Regions from separate parts of the Erythrobacter litoralis genome, predicted to be linked through region 3. Evidence: predicted binding sites of a transcription regulator. Region 3 holds the regulator's gene; each other region holds the start of a gene.
The links. The regulator LexA, encoded in region 3, represses DNA repair genes until DNA is damaged. The targets are predictions, from matches to a motif close to GTTCCNCNCTTGTTCT.
Positions count from the first base shown of each region.

Region 1: recA (recombinase RecA) is a predicted target of LexA. The motif match lies at 1,894-1,909, and genes of this name have one in related genera.
Region 2: Ga0102493_RS08565 (putative DNA modification/repair radical SAM protein) is a predicted target of LexA. The motif match lies at 1,715-1,730, and genes of this name have one in related genera.

Region 1 covers NZ_CP017057.1:1,322,246-1,327,025, forward strand. Annotated here, with positions in the region: gene Ga0102493_RS06270 (response regulator) at 1-1,865, shown strand, start outside; gene recA (recombinase RecA) at 1,998-3,062, shown strand; gene alaS (alanine--tRNA ligase) at 3,296-4,780, shown strand, end outside.
Region 2 covers NZ_CP017057.1:1,791,245-1,796,024, reverse strand. Annotated here, with positions in the region: gene Ga0102493_RS08575 (DUF6504 family protein) at 1-1,258, shown strand, start outside; gene Ga0102493_RS08570 (PilZ domain-containing protein) at 1,321-1,653, shown strand; gene Ga0102493_RS08565 (putative DNA modification/repair radical SAM protein) at 1,755-2,996, shown strand; gene Ga0102493_RS08560 (UdgX family uracil-DNA binding protein) at 3,017-4,456, shown strand; gene Ga0102493_RS08555 (error-prone DNA polymerase) at 4,461-4,780, shown strand, end outside.
Region 3 covers NZ_CP017057.1:1,560,585-1,565,364, forward strand. Annotated here, with positions in the region: gene istA (IS21 family transposase) at 1-765, opposite strand, end outside; gene Ga0102493_RS07400 (ComEC/Rec2 family competence protein) at 933-2,258, shown strand; gene lexA (transcriptional repressor LexA) at 2,447-3,145, opposite strand; gene Ga0102493_RS07410 (molybdopterin molybdotransferase MoeA) at 3,328-4,548, opposite strand; gene moaC (cyclic pyranopterin monophosphate synthase MoaC) at 4,548-4,780, opposite strand, start outside.

The sequences.
Region 1 (4,780 bases), 240 kb from region 3:
TCGTCTGCGCCGATGGTCTCGTGCGTTCGGTCAGCGCGGGATTCGCCGAGCGCGCTGCAGGCGACGAAGGCGCGACGCTCGTCGGGCAGGATTTCGTTTCCTTCCTGCGTTCCGACGATCGCGAGCGGATCTATTTCGCGCGCGAGGGGCGGGGCGGGACGCCGCAGACACTGATCGACGTGCCGCTCACCGACGCTCCAGCGCGCAAGAACGCGGCGAGCGGGCCCCCGGCGGGCGAGTCGCTGATGCTGCTGGTCGACAGCGGGGTCGGCATCGGCAACAGCTGGGACGGGGCGATGCAGGCGGGCGTCGCGCAGCTCGACGCGCTGCTCTCGCAGCTGCCGCTCGGCCTTGCGATGACCGATCGCGACGGGCGATTCCTGTTCGGCAACGAGGCCTTCCTGCGCTCTGTCGACCGCGAGGGCAGGGGGCTGCCGTCCTTCCCGACCGACCTCGTCGTGCGCGAGGACAAGGCCGCTCTCTCGGACGCGGTCCGGCGTCACGGGCGAGGCCCGGCGACCAGCGGCGACATGGCCGTGCGCCTCGTCTCCAGCCCCGAGGAGCCGGTCTCGATGGGCCTTGCCGGGGTGCGCGGGCTGGGCGAGGCGGCGGTGCTCATCAGCCTTGCCGATTCGACGCAGGAAAACCAGCTCAGGCGGCAGGTCGCGCAGGCCACCAAGATGCAGGCCGTGGGCCAGCTCGCCGGCGGGGTGGCGCACGATTTCAACAACGTGCTGACCGCCATCATCGGGACCTGCGATCTCATGCTGCTGCGCCATACTCCGGGCGACAGCGATTACGACGACATCCAGCAGATCCGCGCCAATTCCAACCGCGCCGCCTCGCTGACGCGGCAATTGCTCGCCTTTTCGCGCCAGCAGACCCTGCGCCCGGAAATCCTCCAATTGCCCGACGTGGTGAGCGAGGTGAACCCGCTCATCAAGCGGCTGCTCGGCGAGAAGATCACCTATTACGTCCAGCACGACCGCAATCTTGGTCCGGTACGGGCCGATCCGCAGCAACTCGAACAGGTCATCATGAACCTCGCGGTGAACGCGCGCGACGCGATCCAGTCGAGCGGGTCCGGCGTGGGCCGCATCTCGTTGCTCACCCGCAGCCTGCAGTCGAAGGAGGTGATCAAGCTCGGCAGCGAGATCCTGCCCGCGGCCGATTACACCGTGCTGATCGTGCAGGACACCGGAGGCGGCATCCCGCCCCACGTCCTGCCCAAGCTGTTCGAGCCGTTCTTCACCACAAAGGAGCAGGGCAAGGGCACCGGGCTCGGTCTTTCCACCGCCTATGGCATCGTCAAGCAATCGGGCGGCTTCATCTTCGCCGACAACGTGCTCGACAGGGAGGGACGGCCCACCGGCGCGCGCTTCACGATCTATTTCCCGGTCCATCGCGGAGAACTGCCGAAGAAGCGCGAGGCGCCTGAGCCTGCGGGTTCGTCCGAATGGTCGGTCGGTGGGCGCATCCTGCTGGTCGAGGACGAGGACATGGTCCGCGCCGTCGCCGAACGCGCGCTGGCCCGCGCCGGATACGAAGTCACCGCCTGTTCCGGCGGCGAGGAGGGGCTCGAGGCGCTCGGCGCGCAGGGGGAAGCCGAGCCGTTCGATCTCGTGGTCAGCGATGTCGTCATGCCCGGCATGGACGGCCCTGCCATGGTCCGCGAGATCCGGGCACGCCATCCCGACATCCCGGTGCTGTTCATGTCCGGCTATGCCGAGGAACAGCTGCGCAAGGACATCGACATTCCCGACATGCACTTCATCGCCAAGCCGTTCAGCGTGGCGTCGATATCGGACAAGGTCGCAGGCGTGATGCGATCCGCGCGCAACACTCGCGCCGGTGCTTCCGGGTAGGATTTCGACAGGCGCGAAGATAAATCTCGTTCCCTACTTGTTCCATGAGAACAAATGGGATACATCCTTCGTCAGGAAAGGGCTGGTCGAAAACTACCCGGTCACCCCTAGGCAAGCGAAGGAGTGCGTGCGATGGCTACCCAACTCAAGCTGGTAGAGAAGGAAAAGGACGTGGACCGCCAAAAGGCACTCGACGCTGCGCTGGCCCAGATCGACCGGGCATTCGGCAAGGGTTCGGCGATGAAGCTGGGCCAGAAGGAAGCGATGCAGGTGGAAGCGATCTCCACCGGTTCGCTCGGGCTCGACATCGCGCTGGGCGTGGGCGGCCTGCCCAAGGGCCGGGTGATCGAGGTCTATGGCCCCGAAAGCTCGGGCAAGACGACGCTTGCCCTCCATGTCATCGCCGAAGCGCAGAAGGCGGGCGGGACCGCGGCCTTCGTCGATGCCGAACACGCGCTCGACCCGGTCTATGCCAAGAAGCTGGGCGTCGACATCGAGGAACTGATCGTCTCGCAGCCCGATACCGGCGAACAGGCGCTCGAAATCACCGATACGCTGGTGCGCTCCAACGCGATCGACGTGCTGGTGGTCGATTCGGTCGCCGCTCTCGTCCCCCGGGCGGAGATCGAGGGCGAGATGGGCGATTCGCATGTCGGCTTGCAGGCGCGCCTCATGTCGCAGTCCCTGCGCAAGCTGACCGGCTCGATCAACCGGTCCAAGTGCATGGTGATCTTCATCAACCAGCTGCGCATGAAGATCGGCGTGATGTACGGCAATCCGGAGACGACTACGGGCGGCAACGCGCTCAAGTTCTACGCCTCGGTCCGCCTCGACATCCGCCGCACCGGCCAGATCAAGGACCGCGACGAGGTGATCGGCAATTCGACCCGCGTGAAAGTGGTCAAGAACAAGGTCGCGCCCCCTTTCAAGCAGGTCGAATTCGACATCATGTATGGCGAGGGCATCTCCAAGATTGGAGAGATCCTCGACCTGGGCGTGAAGGCGGGCATCGTCGAGAAGTCGGGCAGCTGGTTCTCCTACGACAGCATCCGCATCGGCCAGGGCCGTGAGAATGCGAAGACCTATCTTAAGGAAAATCCCGAGGTCTGCGACAGGCTTGAAGCGGCGATTCGCGGCAAGACCGATGAAGTCGCCGAGGAGATGATGACGGGTCCGGACGCCGAATCCGAAGATTGATCGGGCGAACGCCTGCGCAGCAGGGCTGCGCGGCGGACACGTTTCCCGGAATTTGGTGAACCGGCGCCGGTCCCGAGCCCTTTTTGAGGGCAGGGACGGGCGCCGGTTTTTTCTTGCCGTCATTCACCTCCCGATCGCCCGGCAAAGCGCGGCTTGCCGCCCGGCTCCGCATTGCCTAACTGCCGGTTCATGAAAACGCCCCTTTCCCGCAGCCTCCCGCGAAACGAACGCCCATGACGTCGACCAACGAAATCCGCCGCTCCTTCCTCGACTATTTCGGCAAGGCCGGTCACGAACAGGTCCAGAGCGCGCCGCTCGTTCCCTACAACGATCCGACGCTGATGTTCGTCAATGCGGGCATGGTGCCGTTCAAGAACGTATTCACCGGGCTCGAAACGCCGCCGGGCCCGCGCGCGACCTCTGCGCAGAAATGCGTGCGCGCCGGGGGCAAGCACAACGATCTCGACAATGTCGGCTACACGGCTCGGCATCACACCTTCTTCGAGATGCTCGGCAATTTTTCCTTCGGCGACTATTTCAAGGCCGAGGCGATCGAACATGCCTGGACCCTGCTTACCCGCGAATGGGGGCTGCCGGCGGAGAAACTGACGGCGACCGTCTATCACGACGATGACGAGGCCTTCGACCTGTGGCGCCGGATCGCAGGCCTTCCCGAAGAACGCATCATCCGCATTGCGACGTCGGACAATTTCTGGTCGATGGGCGAAACCGGTCCTTGCGGGCCGTGTTCGGAAATCTTCTACGACCATGGCGATCACATCTTCGGCGGGCCTCCCGGATCGCCCGATGAGGACGGCGACCGCTTCGTCGAGATCTGGAACCTCGTCTTCATGCAGTTCGACCAGCAGGCCGACGGCACCCGCCGCGACCTGCCGAGCCCATCGATCGACACCGGCATGGGGATCGAGCGCATCGCCGCCGTCCTCCAGGGCGTGCACGACAATTATGATACCGACACCTTCAAGGCACTGATCGCGGCTTCGGAAAGCCTCACCGGCGTGGCCGCCCAGGGTGAGCACACCGCCTCGCACAGGGTGATCGCCGATCACCTGCGCTCGACCTCGTTCCTGATGGCCGATGGCGTGCTGCCGTCGAACGAGGGGCGCGGATACGTGCTGCGGCGCATCATGCGCCGCGCGATGCGCCACGCCCATCTGCTCGGCGCGGAAAAGCCGCTGATGCACAGGCTCGTGGGGCATCTCGTCACCGAGATGGGGCAGGCCTATCCCGAACTCGTCCGCGGGCAGGCGCTGATCGAGGAAGTCCTGCAGCGCGAGGAGACGCAGTTCAGGAAGACGCTGGAGAAGGGTCTCAAGCTGCTCGACGAAGCGACCGGCGACATCGAAGAAGGCGGCGAGCTCGACGGCGAGACCGCGTTCAAGCTCTACGACACGTACGGCTTTCCCTACGACCTGACCGAAGACGCGCTGCGTGCGCGCGGGCTCGGGGTCGACCGCGAGGGCTTCGACGAGGCGATGGCCCGGCAGAAAAAGGCCGCGCGCGCCGCATGGAAGGGCTCGGGCGAGGCCGCGTCGGGCGAAATCTGGTTCGACATCGCCGAGCGCGAGGGCGCGAGCGAATTCACCGGCTATGCCGCGACCACCGGGGAAGGCCGCGTCGTGGCGATCCTCAAGGACGGCGCCGAGGTCGAAACCGCGAAGGCGGGCGAGGACGTGGTGATCCTTACCAACCAGACG
Region 2 (4,780 bases), 230 kb from region 3:
GACCGCGGTCGCGCACCTGTTCGGCGGGGAGGCAAGGCTGCTCGCCGATGTCGAGACGGCCTGCACCACGCGCGGCCTTGCAGTGCGCAGCGCCATCGCGCCGACAGCGGGGGCGGCCTGGGCGCTCGCCCATTACGGGCCTGTGCGCAGCATCGCCCGCCCCGAGGACGACCTCCTCGCCCGGCTCGCCGAGCTGCCGGTGGCGGCATTGCGGCTCGACGACGACGTGCTGACCGTGCTGCGCCGGCTCGGCCTCAAGCGCCTCGGCGAGCTTGCGGGGGTGGCGGGCAGCGGTGCCGATGGTGAGAGCGAAGCCGCCTCGCGCGATGCGATCCAGCGCCGTTTCCGCAATCGCAAATCGCCCGCCGCCAATCCGCTCATCCGGCTCGACCAGCTGCTCGGCCGCGTGCCCGAACCGCTCCTGCCGGTCGCGGCGCGCGCCATGCCGCTCGTCCAGCGCCGCCTTGTCGAGCCGATCCGCCACCGCGACCTGCTCGACCGGGTGCTTGCCGATCTGGCGCAGGACATGGCGCGTGAGCTCGAAGGGCGGGGCGAGGGTGCGCGGCGGCTCGAGATCGGGCTGTGGCGGGTCGATGGCGAGGTGATCGTGCGCCGGCTCGAACTCGCCGCCGCGACGCGCGATCCCGATCATGTCATCCGCCTGTTCGGCCGGAAACTCGACGATGTCGATGCGGGCTTCGGGGTCGAGACCGTGCGCCTCACCGCCAGCTGGACCGAACCGCTCGCGCTCGAACAGGGCGATATCGAACAATCGGCGCAGCAGCGCGGCACCTCGCTCGCGGCCTGCATCGACCGGCTGACCGTGCGGCTCGGGGCGGAGGCGGTGCGTCGCCCGGTCCCCCGCGCGAGCCACCTGCCCGAACGCGCGACAGGCTGGCAGGGACCGCTTGAACCCGTCCCTCCCGCTCAGGGTCTGCTCGAATTCCACCAGCGGCCTTTGAAGCTGCTCGATCGTCCTGAGCGGATCGCGGTGCTCTATGCCTCGCCCGACGGCTTTCCCCAGCGATTTCGCTGGCGTGGGCAAGTGCGCGAGGTCGCCCGGGTCGAGGGGCCGGAGCGGATCGCTCCCGAATGGTGGCGCGAACGTTCGAGCGCGCGGCTGCGCGATTATTACCGGATCGAGGACGATGCCGGGCGGCGATACTGGATCTACCGCCACGGCATCGCCGGGGACGGGCGCGGCAAGGACCGCGAAGGACACGCGCCCGACTGGTTTTTGCAGGGCCTGTGCACCTGAGCCCGAGGGGACTGCGTAGCCATTCATTAAAGTTTATGGATTAACCGAAAGGGGCGATGAACATGCATTCGATCCCTCGCTCCACCGAGCGCCGACCGCTCAGCCTCGTCGTTCGCGGCCGCGTGCGTTCGCGCCCGGTCTATGTCGACCTGCTCGACATTTCCGAAGGCGGCTGCAAGATTCGCGGCGGTCTCGGCTTTGCCAGCATCGGTGACCGGGTGGTGATGAAGGTCGGCGGGATCAACGCCCCGCTCGGCGTCGTCGCCTGGGTCGAGGGCAAGGAAGCGGGCGTCGCCTTCGAAGGCGAAATGCACAGCGCGGTGCTCGATTACCTGTGCAAGATGCAGGGCGCATCGGACGCGCATGAGGATGACGACGCCCGGCGCCGTCTCTGATCCGGTTCGCCGGGGCCAGCCGGCCCGACTTGCAAAGAAAGCACTGGAGCCGCATCGCGCAGGAACATATAAGGAACATTCAGGTGTTCCTCCAGGTTCCTATGGCCCAGCAGCTTTCGCTCAGACAGAAACTCGAAATCCTCGCCGACGCGGCCAAGTACGATGCGTCCTGCGCCTCGTCCGGCACGGCGAAGAAGAATTCGGTCGGCGGGAAAGGCGTCGGCTCGACCGAGGGAATGGGGATATGCCACGCCTATGCCCCCGATGGCCGCTGCATCTCGCTATTGAAGATCCTGCTGACCAATCACTGCATCTTCGACTGTCATTACTGCATCAACCGCAAGAGCTCGAACGTAGCCCGCGCGCGCTTCACCCCGCAGGAGGTCGCCGACCTCACGCTGTCGTTCTACAGGCGCAATTACATCGAGGGGCTGTTCCTCTCCTCCGGCATCGTGAAAAGCGCGAACCACACGATGGACCAGCTGATCGAGGCCGCGCGCATCCTGCGTGAGGAGCACGATTTTCGCGGCTACATCCATCTCAAGACCATTCCCGAAGCCGATGCCGAACTGATCCATGAGGCAGGGCTTTACGCCGACCGTGTCTCGATCAATGTCGAACTGCCCACCGACAGCGGCCTCACCCGGCTCGCGCCGGACAAGAACGCCCGCCAGATCGAAGGCGCGATGGACCGCACGAAGTCGCGCATCCTCCAGGCGAAGGACGAGCGGAAACGCTTTCGCCACGCGCCGCGTTTTGCGCCGGCGGGGCAATCGACCCAGATGATCGTCGGCGCGGACGGGGCGAGCGATGTCGACATCATGGGCCGGGCGAGCGCGCTTTACGGCAATTTCGGCCTGCGCCGGGTCTATTACAGCGCCTTCTCGCCGATCCCCGATGCCTCCGCCGTGCTGCCGTTGAAGCGCCCGCCGCTGATCCGCGAACACCGGCTCTACCAGTCGGACTGGCTGATGCGCTTTTACGGCTATGCACCCGGCGAGGTCGCGCAGGCGGCGGAGGCGGATGGGAACCTCCCGCTCGACATCGACCCCAAGCTCGCCTGGGCATTGAAATTCCGCGAGCGTTTCCCGGTCGATGTCAACCGCGCCAGCCGCGAGGAATTGCTGCGCGTGCCGGGGCTGGGGACGAAGGCGGTGGCGAAGATCCTCGCCGCGCGGCGACATCGCACCTTGCGCCTGGACGATCTTGCGCGACTGACCCAGTCCATCGCCAAGGTGCGGCCGTTCCTCGTCGCGGCCGACTGGCGGCCGACGCGGCTCACCGACCGGGCGGACCTGCGCAGCCTGCTCGCGCCCCGGCAGGAACAGCTGGAGCTGTTCTGATGGTGGCCCCGAAACCTTCGATGCAAAATGTGTCTTTGGGAGCGCATTACGTCGTCAACCTGCCCGAGCCCGACGATTTCGCCTTCTGGCGCGAACGGGCGCGGGGGCTGATCCAGTGCGACGTGCCGCCCGACCGGGTCAGCTGGGTGGAGCCGGGCGGAACGGGCGACCTGTTCGCCGCCGAAGGCCCCTCCCGTGGCGAGCGCCGCCTGCCCGTCTCGCCAGAGTACGCGCGCGAGGTGCGCGCCAGCAAGCGTTTCCTCCAGCTCGCGCGCAAGGCCGCGCTCCATTCCGATCCGGCGCGTTTCGGCCTCCTCTACCGGATGCTCTGGCGGCTCCAGTCCAACCCCCGCGCGATGGAGGACAAGGCCGACGCGGACGTGCGCCGGATCGAGGAACTCGACAAGGCGGTGCGGCGCGACGCGCACAAGATGCACGCCTTCGTCCGTTTCCGCGTCGTGGAGGCCGAAGGCGGCGCCGAACACTACGTCGCCTGGTTCGAGCCCGATCACCACATCGTGCGCGCCGAGGCGGGCTTCTTCATGCGCCGCTTCGCCAACATGAACTGGTCGATCCTGACGCCGAGGGGCTGCATCCACTGGGACGGCGAAACCATGCGCGAAAGCGGCCCGGCGCGGCGCGGCGATGCGCCGGGCGGCGACCCGGTCGAGGAACTGTGGCGCTCCTATTACGCTTCCATATTCAATCCCGCGCGATTGAAGGTCGGGGCGATGCTCTCCGAAATGCCGCGCAAGTACTGGAAGAACCTGCCAGAGGCGGCGCTGATCCCCGATCTCATCGCCGGCGCGCAGGCGAGGGAAGCGCAGATGGTCGAGACCGGCGGCAAGGACATGGGCGACAAGCCCGGAACGCTGGACGCCGTGGGCGAGGCGATCGCCCGCTGCCGCGCCTGCCCCATCGGCGAACTCGAAAACCGCGCCGTGATGGGCGAAGGCCCGCGCACCGCTCCGCTGATGATCGTCGGCGAACAGCCGGGCGACCAGGAGGATGTGAAGGGCCGGCCTTTCGTCGGGCCGGCGGGGCAATTGCTCGACGAATATCTGGAGCGTGCCGGGATCGACCGGGGCGAGGCCTACGTGACCAATGCGGTCAAGCATTTCAAATATGTCCCCCGGGGCAAGCGCCGCCTGCATCAGTCTCCGGCGGCCAAGGAGATCGACACCTGCCGCTGGTGGCTTGAGGCGGAGCGCGATCTCGTCAAGCCGCGCGTGATCCTCGCGCTGGGGGCGAGCGCGGCGCGCGGGCTGCTCGGCAGGACGGTGAGCATCTCGAAAGTTCGCGGCGAACCAATGCCGCTCGAGGGCGGGGCGGAGCTGTGGGTGACGGCGCATCCCTCCTACCTGCTGCGCCTCGACGGGGACGCGCGCGAGAAACAGGCGGCGCTGTTCGCCGCCGACCTTGCCGCGGTGAAGGAGCGGCTCGCGGAACTCGGGGCCTAGCCTCGTGCCCGAGGCCCCGCTCACGCCCGAAAAACGCCGGCTCGAGGTCGATCCCGACCTTATCGAGACCCCGCCGCGCGCACCCTTCGTCGAACTGGGGCTGGTCTCCTGCTTCAGCTTCCTGCGCGGCGCGTCGGACGCGGTCGACCTCGTCCTGACCGCGCGCTCCCTCGGTTACGATGCCATCGGGATCGCCGATGCCAACAGCTTTGCGGGCATCGTGCGCATCCACACCGAGGCGAAGACGCTGAAACTGCGCCCGGTCATCGGCACGCGGATCGAGACAGTCGAGGGCCTCGCCTTCCTTGCCTACCCCCGGGACCG
Region 3 (4,780 bases):
CTTGATATGGCCATGAGAGCTCTCGATCGAACCGTTCTCATGGGCCACCCCTGTGTTGTTGCGGGTCGGCTCCATCCCGTAATGCTGGCACAGCGCATCATATCGCGTGGTCAGATCAGCCCGGGCATCAGCAGCAAGATTGCGGAACGCCGCCGACAGGCTGTCCGTCCGGTGAAGCCGCGGTGCGCCGCCCGCTGACCACAAGGCATTCTGCAGCCCCTCGGCCAAGGCAACAAAGCTCTCGCCGCCCAGGATCACATGGCAGTGCTCGAACCCGCCATAGGTCAGCCGGAAGTGATAGAGCATGTGCTCAAGCGGCACGCCGGCGACCGTGACATCAAAATCGCCCATATCGGTAAAGTCCGACAGGCCAAGTCTGCCAGGCTCATGCAACTGCCGGAAGATGACCTCGCGTTCGGGCCCATGCAGCGCACGCCAGGCCCTGATCCGTCGCTCGAGCGTCCGGCGCGCAAACGGCAGGCTGCCATGCCGGCGGCGCAGCTCCTCGAAGATCGCGATCGGACGAAGCCCGGGCGCTGCTTCCAGCAACGGCACGACCTCCTCGTCAAAGTATCCTGCCAGCGGATCGGGACGCCGCCGCCCGCGCGGCGCTTTCGTCTGCAACGGCCGCTGCGGATCCTGCAACAGCCGATAGCCCGTCGCGGGACTCATCCCGGCCTTCACCGCAGCCTGCGCTACCGAGTGATCTTTCCTCAATGTCATGAACAGCCTCATCTGATGATCGGTTATGTGACGGCCAGGCACACGGCAGGTCCTCCGCAGAAGGAAAACCCAACCATACCTGACACCGCGATCATCTCGGCAGCCCAGCAAAGGGCGCCCCGGTGTGGGGGAACCGGCTACGGGCTACGCCCTGCGCCGGTTCCCCCACACCGGATTCTCATCTTGATTGTCGCGCTTTCTCATCCTGATTGTCGCGCGACACCATCAGCGGGTTGCATGTCAGCGCGGTGATCGCAGCCGCCTATCTCGCCGCGCTGAAGCTGCTCGCGCTGTTTCCGGCGATAGCCCTGCGCGCCCGCCTGCCGGTCCTTGCAGCAGGTGCAGGCGCGCTGGCCGGCGTCGCCTACACCTTGCTGACGGGGGCCCAGGTTCCCACCGTGCGAAGCTGTGTCGCCGCATTGCTGGTCCTGATCGCGCTGGCAATGGGCCGCGATGCGCTTTCGCTGCGAATGGTCGCCGCGGCCGCTCTCGTCGTCATGCTGCTGTGGCCTGAGAGCGTAATCGGACCGAGTTTCCAGATGAGCTTCTGCGCCGTGCTCGCAATCGTCGCCTTACACACTTCGCAGCCGATAAGGGCCTTCCTCGCCCCGCGCGAGGAGCCATGGTGGCAGCACACCGGAAGGCGCGTCGCGATGCTGTTCATCACCGGCCTGGTGATCGAAATCGCACTGATGCCGATCGTCCTCTATCATTTCCACAGGGCAGGATTGTACGGCGCAATCGCCAATGTGATCGCCATCCCGCTCGTTACATTCGTATCGATGCCTCTGATCGCGCTGGCGCTCCTGCTCGATCTCGCCGGTCTCGGAGCGCCAGTCTGGTACCTGGTGGAGGCATCGCTCGACCTTCTCCTCGCCATTGCCCATTTCACCGCAAGCCAGCCCGGCGCTGTCAAGCTGATGCCGCAGATGGACGGGCTGACGATCGCACTTTTCACCGCCGGCGGCTTGTGGCTCGCATTGTGGACCGGGCGGGCGCGGCTGCTGGGCCTCGCGCCTGCTGCGCTCGCCACTGTCATGCTGATCGCGACCCCCATTCCGGACATCCTCATCGGCCGCGAAGGCCGTCATGTCGGCATCACCATGGTAACGCCGGAAGGGGAACGCCGACTGCTTTCCCTACGGGATACCCGCTCGTCCTACAGCCGCGACAACCTGCTTGAACTCGCCAGCGTCACCGCCGAACCGATCCCCCTTGCCGAGTGGCCCGGCGCGCGATGTTCCCGGTCGTTCTGCGTGATCGGGATCGAGCGCGGCGGGCGGACCTGGACTCTCATGATGGCCCGCAATCGCGACCGGATCGAGGAGCGCAGGCTCGCCGCGGCCTGCGCACAGGCCGATATCGTTGTGGCCGACAGGTTTCTGCCACGCTCCTGCCGTCCCGCCTGGCTCAAGGCGGACCGCAAGCTGCTTTTGCGAAGCGGCGGCCTTGCGCTCGACCTTGATGAGGGCCGCATGACGAGCGTCGCCGAAGGGCAGGGCCAACACGGATGGTGGCGCGGCGAGCGCGATTGACCACCTTGCTCCCGGCGCCCAAAGCAGGCTTCAAAGAAGAGCCGCGTGCCGATTTCGACAATCGGCACGCGGACGCTGCATGAAACAGGGACCGATTGGCCACCTGCCAACACGGCCATTCACGAAGCAGCGGGACTTCTGGCGGGCAACAGCAAACCGCCATGTCACCGTGTCAGGAGTTCCCGGTCCTAGTGATAGCGTCGCAGCAACCCGGCAAGCCTGCCCTGGACCTGCACTTCCTCGGACCGGTAGACTTGCGGTGCATATGCAGCATTGGCCGGATCGAGCCGGACTGCCCCGCCATCCTTGTGGAGGTATTTCAACGTCGCTTCCTCGCCGCGCACCAGCGCCACCACGATCTCCCCGTCACGTGCCGTGTCGGTTCGCTTTACGAGCGCGAAATCGCCGTCGAAGATGCCGGCCTCGATCATCGAATCGCCGGATACTTCAAGCGCGTAGTGTTCACCCGGACCGAGCAGGGCCGCGGGTACGGGGAGCGAGTTCTGCCCCTCGAGTGCCTCGATCGGGGCGCCCGCGGCGATCCGGCCATGGAGCGGGATCTCGATCACGTCATTGGCAGGTTCCGGAGCGTCGCGCAGCGTGCGCGAAACCGAGGCCACTGCATCGTTCGCCGCATCGAGCCCGGCAGCGCCGCGCGAGGCGGGCACGGCATCTTCGGGCTGTCGGATCACTTCAAGTGCGCGCGCACGGTTGGGCAACCGGCGGATGAAGCCGCGTTCCTCAAGCGCTGAAATCAGGCGGTGAACCCCCGACTTGCTCTTGAGGTCCAGCGCTTCCTTCATCTCCTCGAAACTGGGCGAAACGCCGGTTTCTTCCAGCCTCTGCTGGATAAAGCGGATCAGTTCGTGCTGCTTTGCGGTCAGCATGCGGATTCTCCCACGGGTGCATCCGCAATGGGTGCGGATGCTGAAAAGACGCAACTGCAAGAGGCACCGATTGACTGGTGCGTTGCGCGTGCTTTCGCCACCGAAAAGGTGAACGAATGCGGAACGAATAGGAAACTCGGCAATGCAAGTCAAGACGCTTGACCGCGCAAGAGTTGGACTTTTCAGCCGGTTCGCAGTGACCAGACCGACACTTCCTCTCCGGCCTCGACCGGATCGGCCCCGGCGGGGCGGTCGATCAGGCAATCCGCTCCGGCGAGAGCCATGAGTGCGCTTGAATCCTGAGTAGCGCAGCGCCGGACCTGCTGCCCTTCCATGACGGCGCGCAGGAATTCGCGGCGTTTGCCGCCGGGCGGAAGGTCTTCCCTCGTGCGGACCGAAAGGGAATGCGGCAGCGGCTCGGCAGCGCCCATCGCAGCGCGAACCAGCGGTAGGACGAACAGGAACGCTGTGACGAAGCTCGAAACGGGATTGCCGGGAAGCCCGACGATCACTTGCGGCGGTGCATCCGGGCGGTCACGGGTTGCGACAAGCAGCGGCTTGCCCGGCTTGATCGCCACCTTCCAGAATGCGATGTCAGCCCCCCAGCGTTTCAGAGCGTCCTGAAGTAGGTCGTGATCGCCGACTGAGGCGCCGCCGCTGGTAACGAGGATATCGGCTTGCTCGGCCTGCGACAGCGCCCGGGCGAGCGCTTCCATATCATCGGCGACGGGACCGAGCCGGGCCGCGCGCACGCCGAGGGGAGCGAGCTGTGCGGCGAGCATCGGGCCGTTCGAGGCAGGTATCTGGCCCGGCCCGCATCGCGTTGGATCTCGCACCAATTCGTCTCCGCTGTCGAGCACCGCGATGCGCGGCACGGCGGCGACCATGCAACTCGCATGGCCGGCGGCGATCGCGAGCGCGATCTGCGCCGGGCCGAGCATGGAGCCTGCCGAGAGCACCTGCGCGCCTTCCTCAAAATCGAAGCCGCGTTTCCTCACATGACGTCCCGGCGGCGGAATTTCCCCGGCCCGCAAGGTTGCCTCCTCAACGCTCGCATCCTCCTGCAGCAGAACCCGGTCGGCACCCTCGGGCATGTGGGCACCGGTGGAGATGCGGACCGCTTCTCCGGGGCCGAGCGCGCCGCCGAACGGCACCCCGGCGCGGCTCTCGCCGACAATTCGCCACGGTCCGCTGCCGCTGTCGCTGTGAGCGTCGGCGTCGGCGCTCAGCGCATATCCATCCATCGCGGAAAGGTCGGCCGGAGGCTGCGTGCGCGCGGCCCGGAGGTCGACGGCGAGCACTCGCCCGTGCGCTTGGTCGACAGACACCTCCTCGATGCGAACGGGTGGAGCGAGTGCAAGCAATCGTTCCTGCGCTTCCTCCAGGGCAAGCGGGCCGTTCATCAATCGCTCCCGGGTGCACGCCAGTGGCCGCTCTTGCCGCCCTGCTTCTCGAGCAGGCGGACCTCGCCAATGACCATCGCCTTGTCGATCGATTTCGCCATGTCGTAGATCGTCAGCAAAGCGACCGAGACCGCGACCATCGCTTCCATCTCGACCCCGGTCCTGCCGGTCAGCGAAGCGGTACCGGTAGCGCGGATCGCGTTTTCCTCGAAGTCGAACTCGACCGTCATCG